3 regions of the Lentzea roselyniae genome follow, and region 1 is predicted to be linked to each of the others. Evidence: riboswitches for the same ligand, from Rfam matches in the RefSeq annotation. Region 1 holds a riboswitch; each other region holds the start of a gene.

Region 1 (3,268 bases):
GTCCTCGGCTGGCTGCGTCAGGGCGCGGAGTCGATCATCACCTTCATCAGGAGCCTCTTCGGGACGGCGACCCCGATCAGCTAGTGACTCAGGGTGATCCTCGACCGTTCACGTTGGACCGGATGGGTGGAATGAGGCCAATCACGCACTGGTAACGGGTGTTCTGGCGATTCAGGGTCTGGCGATTGTCAGACCTACCGAATACCTTCCGCTGCAATGGCCGATCCCCGACCGACGAGGAGGCATGGATGGTCGAGGACTCCGGGGTCCACGAGCTGTTGAAGCAGTGGGCGGCTGAACGGTCTGATGACGCAGAGATGCAGGAGGTGAACCGGATCAAGAACGCGTGGCTCGCGGAGGCTCCCCCCTCGGCGCCCGGCATCCCCGTGCAGCGGGGAGGCAGCAAGGGCGGGTCGCGTGGCTTGGTCAAGGTCGACTCGGCGGATCCGGCCTACGTGGCCGCGATGCGCAAGCGGGCGCCGGAGGCACCCGAGGCGTTGCTCGCCGCCGCAGCGAGCTACTGGCAGCTGGTAGGTGACGTCAGCGAGGCCGAGCAGTGGTGGGACGCGGGCATCAGCCCGTTGGACCAGCGCGCGCTCGACTACCGCGCGGCGGGCCTGACCCCTGCCGACCTCGGGAGGCGCCTGGGACCGATGACGGTTCTCCAGCACCTCCGCCGTGGCTCTGCCGCGGCCTGGTGTGTCGCACGTCTGCAGAGGCAGCGCCGGGACGGCGTGGCGTAGAACGAAGATCGGGAGAGGTGTGCTCGCGGAACGCGCTCGCGGGAGTTCGTTCTACGGTGCCTTGTGGGGGCCGAGCCCCCACACCCCAGCCGGGGGCAAGCCCCCGGACCCCCAACCGGTTCGGCCTCCTGACGAGGAGGCCTCTACCTCGAGTGGATCCTTGTACGGGTCGGCCTCCTGATCCTGATGCGGAGGCCCCTACCTCGAGCGGATCCCTGAACGGGTCGGCCTCCCGGTGGAGGCCTCACCCAAGTGATTCGAGGGCAGGCTCTCGGAGGCGGGAGCCCTACCCAAGTAGTCTGGAGGCCGTGCGCGGCCTCCTTACACCTCAGCGAGTGTTGATCGGCCTTGGTTGCCTGATCGCACTGATCGCCTGTTGCGGACTCGCGTACTGGCAGTGGCAGCGTTTCGAGTCCGCCAGCGGCACGTTCCAGAACCTCGGTTACGTGCTCCAGTGGCCGCTCTTCGGCGTCTTCCCGCTCTTCATGGTGTGGCGCTTCCGCCGCCTGGCGCGCCAGCGCCGTGACGAGCCTCTCTCCGCACCGGAGCCGGTTGCGCCCGCTCCACGGCCGGTGACTACGGTTGACGCCGTCAAACCCGCGCCTGTCGAGCACTTCGACGACGAAGAAGACGCGGAGCTCGCGGCCTACAACCGCATGCTCGCGGACCTCAACGCGCGGGACGGTCGTTGAGCGAAGGCGGGCAGATGAAGGGTGCGTTGACCCGGTTCAGGGTCATGGCTTACGTGGTCGGTGTCTTCCTGTTGCTGCTGGTCGTGGCCATGGTGCTCAAGTACGCCGCGGACATGGGCGGGATGATGAAGGTCGTCGGCCCCGTCCACGGCTTCCTCTACGCCATCTACCTGGTGATTTCCGTCGACCTGGCGTTGAAGCTGCGCTGGTCGATCAAGGGCACCGCTCTCGTGCTGGTCGCCGGCACGATCCCGTTCCTGTCGTTCTGGGCCGAGCGCAAGGTGGTCGAGAAGACGGCGCAGGGCGTGCCGCTGTGACGTTTGGCCTGCTAGCGTCTGGGGCTACCAACTGAACACGGCCGTCGATGTCGCGCGGAAGAGACCTCTCCAGAGTTCGATCTCCGGAAGGCGCCGAAGGAGCAACTCCTCCCCGGAATCTCTCAGGCACAGGTACCGCGCGACGAAGGCAACTCTGGAAAGCAGGCGCCAGCGCCTCGCCCACGGTGCAAGCCACTCCGGTGGTGAAGCTCTCAGGCTCATGACAGAGGGGGAGGCTGCTCTGGAAGAGGAGTCTCCGATGGACCGTGTCATTCTTCTGTTGCCTCAGCCGGCCTCGTCCGGCTCTTCGGCGCACCCTGGAGGAGCGTTCTGATGTCCCGCCTCACGCCTCTGAACGCCGAGCACGAGCAGCTCGGCGCGATGTTCACCGACTTCGCGGGCTGGCGGATGCCGCTGCGCTACTCGAGCGAGCTCGCCGAGCACCACGCCGTGCGCACCACCGCGGGCCTGTTCGACCTCACGCACATGGGTGAGATCGTGCTGACCGGAGCCCAGGCGGGCGAGGCGCTCGACCACGCGCTCGTCGGCCACATCTCGGCGCTGGCGGTCGGCAAGGCGCGCTACACGATGATCACCCAGGCCGACGGCGGCGTGATCGACGACCTGATCGTGTACCGCCTCGGCGACGAGGAGTTCATGGTCGTCGCGAACGCCTCCAACGCCTCGGTGGTGGCCGAGGCGCTCGTCGAGCGCGCCGCCGGTTTCGACACCGTGGTCACGGACAAGTCCACCGACTACGCGTTGATCGCGATCCAGGGCCCGAAGTCGGTCGAGATCCTCGCCGGGCTGACCGGCACCGACCTCTCGACGGTCAAGTACTACGCGTCCTACCCGTCGAAGGTCGCCGGCGTCGACGCGCTGCTGGCCCGCACCGGCTACACGGGCGAGGAGGGCTTCGAGCTCTTCCTGGCACCCGCGGACGCTCCCGCCGTCTGGAACGCGCTGCTGGAGGCCGGTGCCGCGCACGAGCTCAAGCCGTGTGGCCTCGGCTGCCGCGACACGTTGCGTCTCGAGGCCGGGATGCCGTTGTACGGCAACGAACTCACGACTTCTCTCACTCCGTACCACGCGAACCTCGGCCGCGTCGTGAAGCTCGACAAGCCGGGCGACTTCGTCGGCCGCGACGCGCTGACGAAGGTCGCCGAGTCCGGGGTGGACTCGGTCCTGGTCGGACTGAAGACGCCGGAGCGCCGCGCCCCGCGGCACGGTTACGCGGTGCTGAACGGCGACGAGGTCGTGGGCGAGGTGACGTCGGGCGCGCTGTCCCCGACCCTCGGCTACTCCGTCGCCATGGCCTACGTGACGAAGGCGAGTGCCGAGCCCGGCACCCAACTGCTGGTGGACGTCCGCGGCAAGAAGCAGCCGGTCGAGGTCGTCGCACTTCCGTTCTACAAGCGTGCCAAGTAGGGAGATCTTCCAGATGTCCGACCAGTTCAACGCCTCCCTCGCGGAGTACGACCCCGAGGTCGCGCAGGCCGTTGCGGCCGAGCTGGCG
Region 2 (3,268 bases), on a different contig from region 1:
AGCCAGGCCTCGAGGTCAGAGACGATCTTCAACAGGCCTGCGGCGTCCTCGACGGGCGCGAAGGGGTGCAGCGTCGAGAACTCCGGCCACGTGATGGACTCCATCTCCGCGGTGGCGTTCAGCTTCATCGTGCAGGAGCCGAGCGGGATCATGCTGCGGTCGAGCGCGACGTCCTTGTCCGACAACGCACGCAGGTAACGCAGCAGCGCGGTCTCGGAGCGGTGCGCGTGGAAGACCGGATGCGTCAGGTAGTCGGACGTGCGGCGAAGGTCTGCCGGGATGCCGTCCGCGGTGTCGGCGTCGATGGCGTCCACATCGGACCCGGTGACCCCGAAGGCTTCCCACACAGCGACGACGTGCGCCCGCGTGGTCTTCTCGTCGCAGGCGATCGCCACGACGTCGGCGTCGACCTGGCGCAGGTTGATGCCTGCCTCGCGCGCCTTCTCGACGATCCGGGCGGCCTGACCCTCGACGCGCACCTGGACGGTGTCGAAGAACTCGCCGTGCACGACGTCCAGACCGGCCTCGCACAGGCCCGTGGCGAGCACGGTGGCCATGCGGTGCACACGGGTCGCGATGGCGCGCAGGCCCTCGGGACCGTGGTAGACGGCGTACATGGAGGCGATCACGGCCAGCAGCACCTGCGCGGTGCAGATGTTCGACGTGGCCTTCTCGCGGCGGATGTGCTGCTCGCGCGTCTGCAGCGCGAGGCGGTAGGCCAGCGAGCCGTCGGCGTCGACGGAGACACCGACGAGACGGCCGGGCAGCTGACGCTCCAGCCCGGACCGGACGGCCATGTAACCGGCGTGCGGGCCACCGAACCCGATCGGCACACCGAAGCGCTGGGTGGTGCCGATGACGACGTCCGCGCCGATCTCGCCCGGCGCGCGCAGCAGCGTCAGCGCGAGGAGGTCGGCGGCGACCACGGCCTGCGCACCGGCGGCGTGGATCTCCTCGACCAGGCCGGCCTGGTCGCGCACCACACCAGACGCGCCGGGGTACGAGAGCAGCACACCGAAGAAGTCACCGCCCAGGCCGAGGCCCTCGATGCCCTGCGACAGGTCGGCGACGACGATCTCGATGCCCAGCGGCTCGGCGCGCGTCTCGATGACGGCGAGCGTCTGCGGCAGCGTGTCGGCGTCCACGACGAACTTGTTCGACTTGGACCGACCGGCGCGGCGCACCAGCGTCATCGCCTCGGCGGCGGCGGTCGACTCGTCCAGCATGGACGCGTTCGCCACCGGCAGGCCGGTCAGGTCGCCGACCATGGTCTGGAAGTTCAGCAGCGCCTCGAGGCGGCCCTGCGAGATCTCCGGCTGGTACGGCGTGTACGCGGTGTACCAGGCGGGCGACTCCAGCACGTTGCGCAGGATCACGCCCGGCGTGACGGTGTCGTAGTAGCCGAGACCGATCATCTGCGTCATCGGCCGGTTCTGGGACGCGAGCTCACGCAGCTCGGCGAGCGCCTCGGTCTCGGTGGCCGGGGCGGGCAGGTCCAGCACGAGGTCGCGCTCGTGAATGGACGAAGGCACCGCGCGCTGCGCCAGCTCCTCCAGCGACCCGACGCCGATGACGTCGAGGATGCGCGCGAGTTCGGCGGGGCGCGGACCGACGTGGCGGTCGGCGAACGGGGTGCCGTGCTCGAGAGCGGCGAGCGGAATGCGGTCCTGCGACATCAAACGCCTCCGGGGGCTGCGGGCACACGTGTCCTGGTGCCCTCCCCGCTCTGTCCGTACCCCGAGGGGCGCCTGAGAGGTTCACCCCGGCGCGAACCAGGGCTTTCACCGTCGGCGGGACCGCAAAAAGATCTTCAGCGGTCCACTTTCCAGAGGCGTCTCGCTCACGCGGTCCTGGATGCCTGAGAGGTTCCCGGGGAGGGACTTGCTCCTTCGGCGCCGGGTTCGAGGCCCGGTCTCTCCCGCCTGAGTTCAGCGACTACCCGCGAAGAATACCCGCAGGTGGCCCACCTAGTCCCCAGGGACGCGACCTACGTCTCAACAGCGAGATCGCGCAGCACCCTGCCGACCGGGTCGAGCAGGTCCTCGCGCACCGCCACCAGCAGGTGCGAGGTGCCCACCACGTCGTCCCCGCGCTGCGCCGCGACGAGCTTCGCGCCCTCGACGAACCGCTCGACCCCGGCACCGGACGCGGCCGGCAACGCGGCCGGGTCCACTCCTGCCGCCCGCAGCGCCGCCGCCCCACCGGACTCGAACTCCGGCCGCAACCACTGCCCGGCGGCCGTCAGCTGGTCGTCGACCGTCAGCACCGCCGCCACCAGGTCCGCAGCCGTGGCTTCCTGACGCCCGGCGGCCACCGCGAGCCTCGTCGCCTCGTTCCGCACCACGGTCAGCACCGGTCCGCCCAGACCCTGGCTGCGGGCGACAAACCGGATCAGCCAGCGCACGTAACCGCCACCGGTGTCACCCTCCAACGCCCCGGCCTTGCGCAGCAGTCGCACGGCGGGAGCCTCTTCCGGTTCCGCGGCTTTCCGCACTGCTTCGACCGTGGCCTCGACATCCACACGCAGGACGGTGAACAGTTCGGCGGCGCGTCCGTACTCCAGCGACAGCAACGCCACCGAGAGATGCGTCGTGGTCAGCACACCGTCGCCGGCCTCGGCGATCGCCGCACGCAAGCACTCGTCCAACGCCCGGCTGACCGGCAACGCGGGCTCGGCACCGGCGCGGTCGTGGGCTGTGCGCATCAGTGCGGCCACGCCGGGATCAGCCTCACAGGCGCCACCGTCGTCACCGGTCCAGCTCCTGGCCATCGCCTGTGCCCGAACCGACTTCACACCCAGTCTGCGGCCGGGGCCGATCGTGTCCGCCAGTGCGATCAACAGGTTCTCGGTGCCGACGAGGCCGAACTCCAGCCGGGACGCTCGCTGCACCGCGGCGGCCAGCACGTTCACGACCTGATAGGAGGGTGTGCAGATCATGCGCTCAACGCTAGAGAGCGGCACGATCGCGACGCTGCTGCCGACTGGCCACGAGGGACAGCCGGTCGGCCACGGTCTCTCAGCCGGTCGCGCGCTCCCGGCGGCGACGCGCCAGCTCGTCCTCCGTCATGGGAGCGATCTCGACGCCGTCCGCACGTTCGGCCGGGAACTCGTGGATCGTGCCGCTGATCTCCCGCATGGCGCCGGAGACCGCGATGCCGAACACGCCTTGGCCGCCCTGCAGCAGGTCGACGACCTCCTCAGGCGAGGTGCACTCGTAGACGGTCGTGCCGTCGGAGAACAACGTGATCTTCGCCAGGTCCTGCACGC
Region 3 (3,268 bases), on a different contig from region 1:
CCCGCCGCGTTCTCCTCGTTGACGGCCAACGCGAAGAGCGTCACCCAGTCCATGACCCGCAGCGGGTCGGTGGCGAAGTGCTCGCCCTCCAGCCGCTTGCGCATCTCGGCGGCGCGGCGGCGGACCTTGAGGCCGCCTGGCAGGACGCCGTGCTCGTTGCAGCCGCGTTCCACGCACTCCTGCATCACCTGCCAGATGTGCAGAAGTCCTCGGCGCACTTCCTCTTCCGACCGCCACGACAGCTCGTTGGCCATCATGATCTCGCTGATCGACAGGCCGGTCTCACGGGTGCGCGCGAGCAGCTGGTCGCCGGTCAGGAAGGGATGCGGCAGCGGGGTGGTGTCCGGCTTGATCCGGTCGGTGCCGCTCGCGTTCTCGTCGACGACGAACCCGCCGCCGATCGAGTAGTAGACGGCCTGCTCGACCGACTCCTCGCCCTTGTAGGCCTCGAAGCTCATCCCGTTGGGGTGCAACGGAAGCGACTTGCGGCGGTGCATGACGAGGTCGCGGTCGTGCACGAAGCCGATCTCGTGCGTGCCACCGAGCTTCAGGCGTCCACTCGCGACGATCTCCTCGACGCGGACGGCCGCGATCGCCGGGTCGACTTCTTCCGGCAGATTGCCTTCAAGGCCGAGGAAGACGGCCTTCGGGCTGCCGTGACCGTGCCCGGTCGCGCCGAGCGAGCCGAACAGCTCGACGTGCACGCGGTCCACTTCGGACACCCGTGCCCCGAGCTTCTCGACGAACATCGCCGCCGCGCGCATCGGGCCGACCGTGTGGGAGCTGGACGGCCCGATGCCGACGGAGAAAAGGTCGAAAACGCTGATCGCCACTGATCAGTCCTTCGCGGTGGTGGTCTGCAGTCAGTCTTTGGTGAGCTCGGCGTACTTGGCAGCCGTGAGCAGGTTCTCCGCCGACTCGACGCGCACCTTGAACAACCAGCCGGCGCCGTACGGCTCGTTGTTGATGATCGCCGGGTCGTCCACGACCGCGCTGTTGACCTCGATCACCTCACCGGTGACGGGCGAGAACAGGTCGCTGACCGACTTGGTGGACTCGAGCTCACCGCACGCCTCGTTCGAGACGACCTTCGCGCCGACCTCGGGGAGCTGAACGAAGACGATGTCACCGAGGGCGTCCGCGGCGTACTCGGTGATTCCGCAGGTCAACGGTTCCTGGGTACCCGGCGTCCAGTCGACCCACTCGTGCTCGACGGTGTAGAGCAGGTTCTCGGGGAACTCCACGGCGACTCCTCTGGCTTCACGGCTCGGTCAGGAAACTTGCGCCCCCTCCGCCGTGCAGAGTTGCCTACCCCGAGCGGTCTTGCTGCCTGAGAGTGTGCGGGAGCTTGCCCCTTCGGCGCCCCGACTCGCTCGTCGAGGTCTCTCCCACTCGGGTTCTGGTGCCTCACGGGCACCGCGGCCGGTCTTCAGTTCTCGGCGCGAACGCTATGTGCGTCCGCTGCCAAGTGTCAACGCGAGATGGTTGACAGCCGGGAAAGCGCTACCACAGATTGAAACCCAGACATCGGAGGTTTCATGAGGACAGCGCTCACCGTCGCTCTGCTCGCCTCGCTTCTGACCGCCTCGGTCTCCACCGCGAGCGCAGCGGACGTCCCTCAACCCATCCCTGTTCCGATCGACTCCCACTTCAACAACGACGGCATCGACACAGCCGCGGACCGGACCGGGAACTTCGACGGCTCCGGTTACGCCTTCCCTGCGGAAGCACTCCCGTCCGGGCAGGTCACAGCCGATGGCGTGCCCTATCTGTTCCCGGGCAGCACACAGTCGAAGAACAACAACGCGGTCTCACTCGGCCAGCGGATCGACCTACCCAGCGGCCGCTACCTGACCGCGCACTTCCTCGTGGAGTCGTCCTACGGCGCTGCGGGAGGCACCGCGACCGTGCACTACGCGGACGGTTCGACCAGCGCCGCCGCGCTCACCGGACCTGACTGGTACTCGGGCAGTGGTCCGATCTCCGCGCCCTACCGGTACTCCCCCGGCGGGACCGACCAGCACCCGGTGTCGATCGGCACCGGTCAGGTGTGGACAGATCCGTCGAAGGACGCCGTCGGCCTCACGCTGCCCGTGACGAACCCGGCGGTCGAGGGCAAGTCGTCGTTGCACGTGTTCGCCCTGTCGCTGCAGCCGGCGGGCAAGGGAGAGGTGCTCGCGGTCCGGTCCGCGCGCAGCACGAACAAGCTGCCGCGGCTGGGTGGCCAGACGATCGAGGCCACCGTCGTGAACCTCGGCGACCAGTGGATGTCGAACATCCGGGTGCGCGCAGAAGGCCTCGGCGTGGTGACGCTCGCGCCCGCGTCGGTGAAGCGGCTCGCGCCAGGAGAGGAGGCGCGGGTGCGGATCGGCATCCACGCCTACCGGACCGGCACCTTCGACGGGAAGGTCATCGCGACTTCCGGTCGTGTTTCCGCCTCGCAGAAGGCCAAGTTCACCCTGGGCGTAGCGGACTACCAGGCGACTGACGCGTCGTTGGGCACCCACGAGTCGCCGTACTGGTTCGACGACGCCAAGTTCGGGATCTTCATCCACTGGGGCCTGTACTCGGTGCCCGCGTGGTCGCCGCCGGGTGAGCAGTACGCGGAGTGGTACTGGCAGTGGATGCAGAACCCGAACAACGCCGTGAACCCGTACCACGCGGCGACGTACGGGATGGACTTCGCGTACGACCAGTTCATCCCGCAGTTCACCGCGGCGAAGTTCGACCCGCGCGAATGGGTCCGGCTGTTCGAGGAGGCCGGGGCGAAGTACTACGTGCTCACCTCGAAGCACCACGAGGGCTTCGCGTTGTGGGACTCGAAGGTGTCCGGACGTGACTCCGTCGACCTCGGTCCTCGCCGTGACCTGGTGAAGGAGCTGTTCGACGCGTCACGGAAGTACACGCCGGGGATGAAGAACGGGCTCTACTTCTCGATGCCCGAGTGGTTCAACCCGGACAACCCGTGGTCGGGTCACGCGCCCCGCAACCCGTGGACCGGCGCACCCGAGCCCTACACCGGCTACCAGGCCGGGCGGGACTTCGTGAAGGACTACCAGGCACCTCAGATGACCGAACTGGTCGACGGGTACGACCCCGACGTCATCTGGTGCGACATCGGCGGTGCGAACGACTCGCGGCGGGTGCTGGCCGACTACTTCAACAAGGCCAAGAACCGGGCTGTGCCGAAGGACGTGACCGTCGACGACAGGTGCGGCATCCCGACCCACGACTACACGACGCCGGAGTACGCGACGTACCCGAACAC

Evidence for each region. A riboswitch is a leader RNA that binds a small molecule or an ion and turns the genes downstream of it on or off. The one in region 1 is predicted to bind glycine.
Region 2: it holds a riboswitch for glycine, as region 1 does, so the genes downstream of both, gcvP (aminomethyl-transferring glycine dehydrogenase) here and gcvT (glycine cleavage system aminomethyltransferase GcvT) in region 1, are expected to answer to the same signal.
Region 3: it holds a riboswitch for glycine, as region 1 does, so the genes downstream of both, gcvH (glycine cleavage system protein GcvH) here and gcvT (glycine cleavage system aminomethyltransferase GcvT) in region 1, are expected to answer to the same signal.

Annotation. Positions count from the first base shown of each region.
Region 1 is NZ_BAABBE010000029.1:44,768-48,035, reverse strand. Features, by position in the region: gene ABFX45_RS36435 (hypothetical protein) at 1-84, shown strand, start outside; gene ABFX45_RS36430 (transcriptional regulator) at 249-743, shown strand; gene ABFX45_RS36425 (hypothetical protein) at 1,079-1,435, shown strand; gene ABFX45_RS36420 (DUF3817 domain-containing protein) at 1,450-1,752, shown strand; glycine riboswitch at 1,798-1,900, shown strand; glycine riboswitch at 1,902-1,986, shown strand; gene gcvT (glycine cleavage system aminomethyltransferase GcvT) at 2,086-3,180, shown strand; gene glyA (serine hydroxymethyltransferase) at 3,194-3,268, shown strand, end outside.
Region 2 is NZ_BAABBE010000013.1:154,773-158,040, reverse strand. Features, by position in the region: gene gcvP (aminomethyl-transferring glycine dehydrogenase) at 1-1,676, opposite strand, end outside; glycine riboswitch at 1,836-1,931, opposite strand; gene ABFX45_RS24090 (Clp protease N-terminal domain-containing protein) at 1,988-2,938, opposite strand; gene ABFX45_RS24085 (MerR family transcriptional regulator) at 3,018-3,268, opposite strand, start outside.
Region 3 is NZ_BAABBE010000005.1:273,608-276,875, reverse strand. Features, by position in the region: gene ABFX45_RS11210 (L-serine ammonia-lyase) at 1-833, opposite strand, end outside; gene gcvH (glycine cleavage system protein GcvH) at 864-1,244, opposite strand; glycine riboswitch at 1,309-1,401, opposite strand; gene ABFX45_RS11200 (alpha-L-fucosidase) at 1,539-3,268, shown strand, end outside.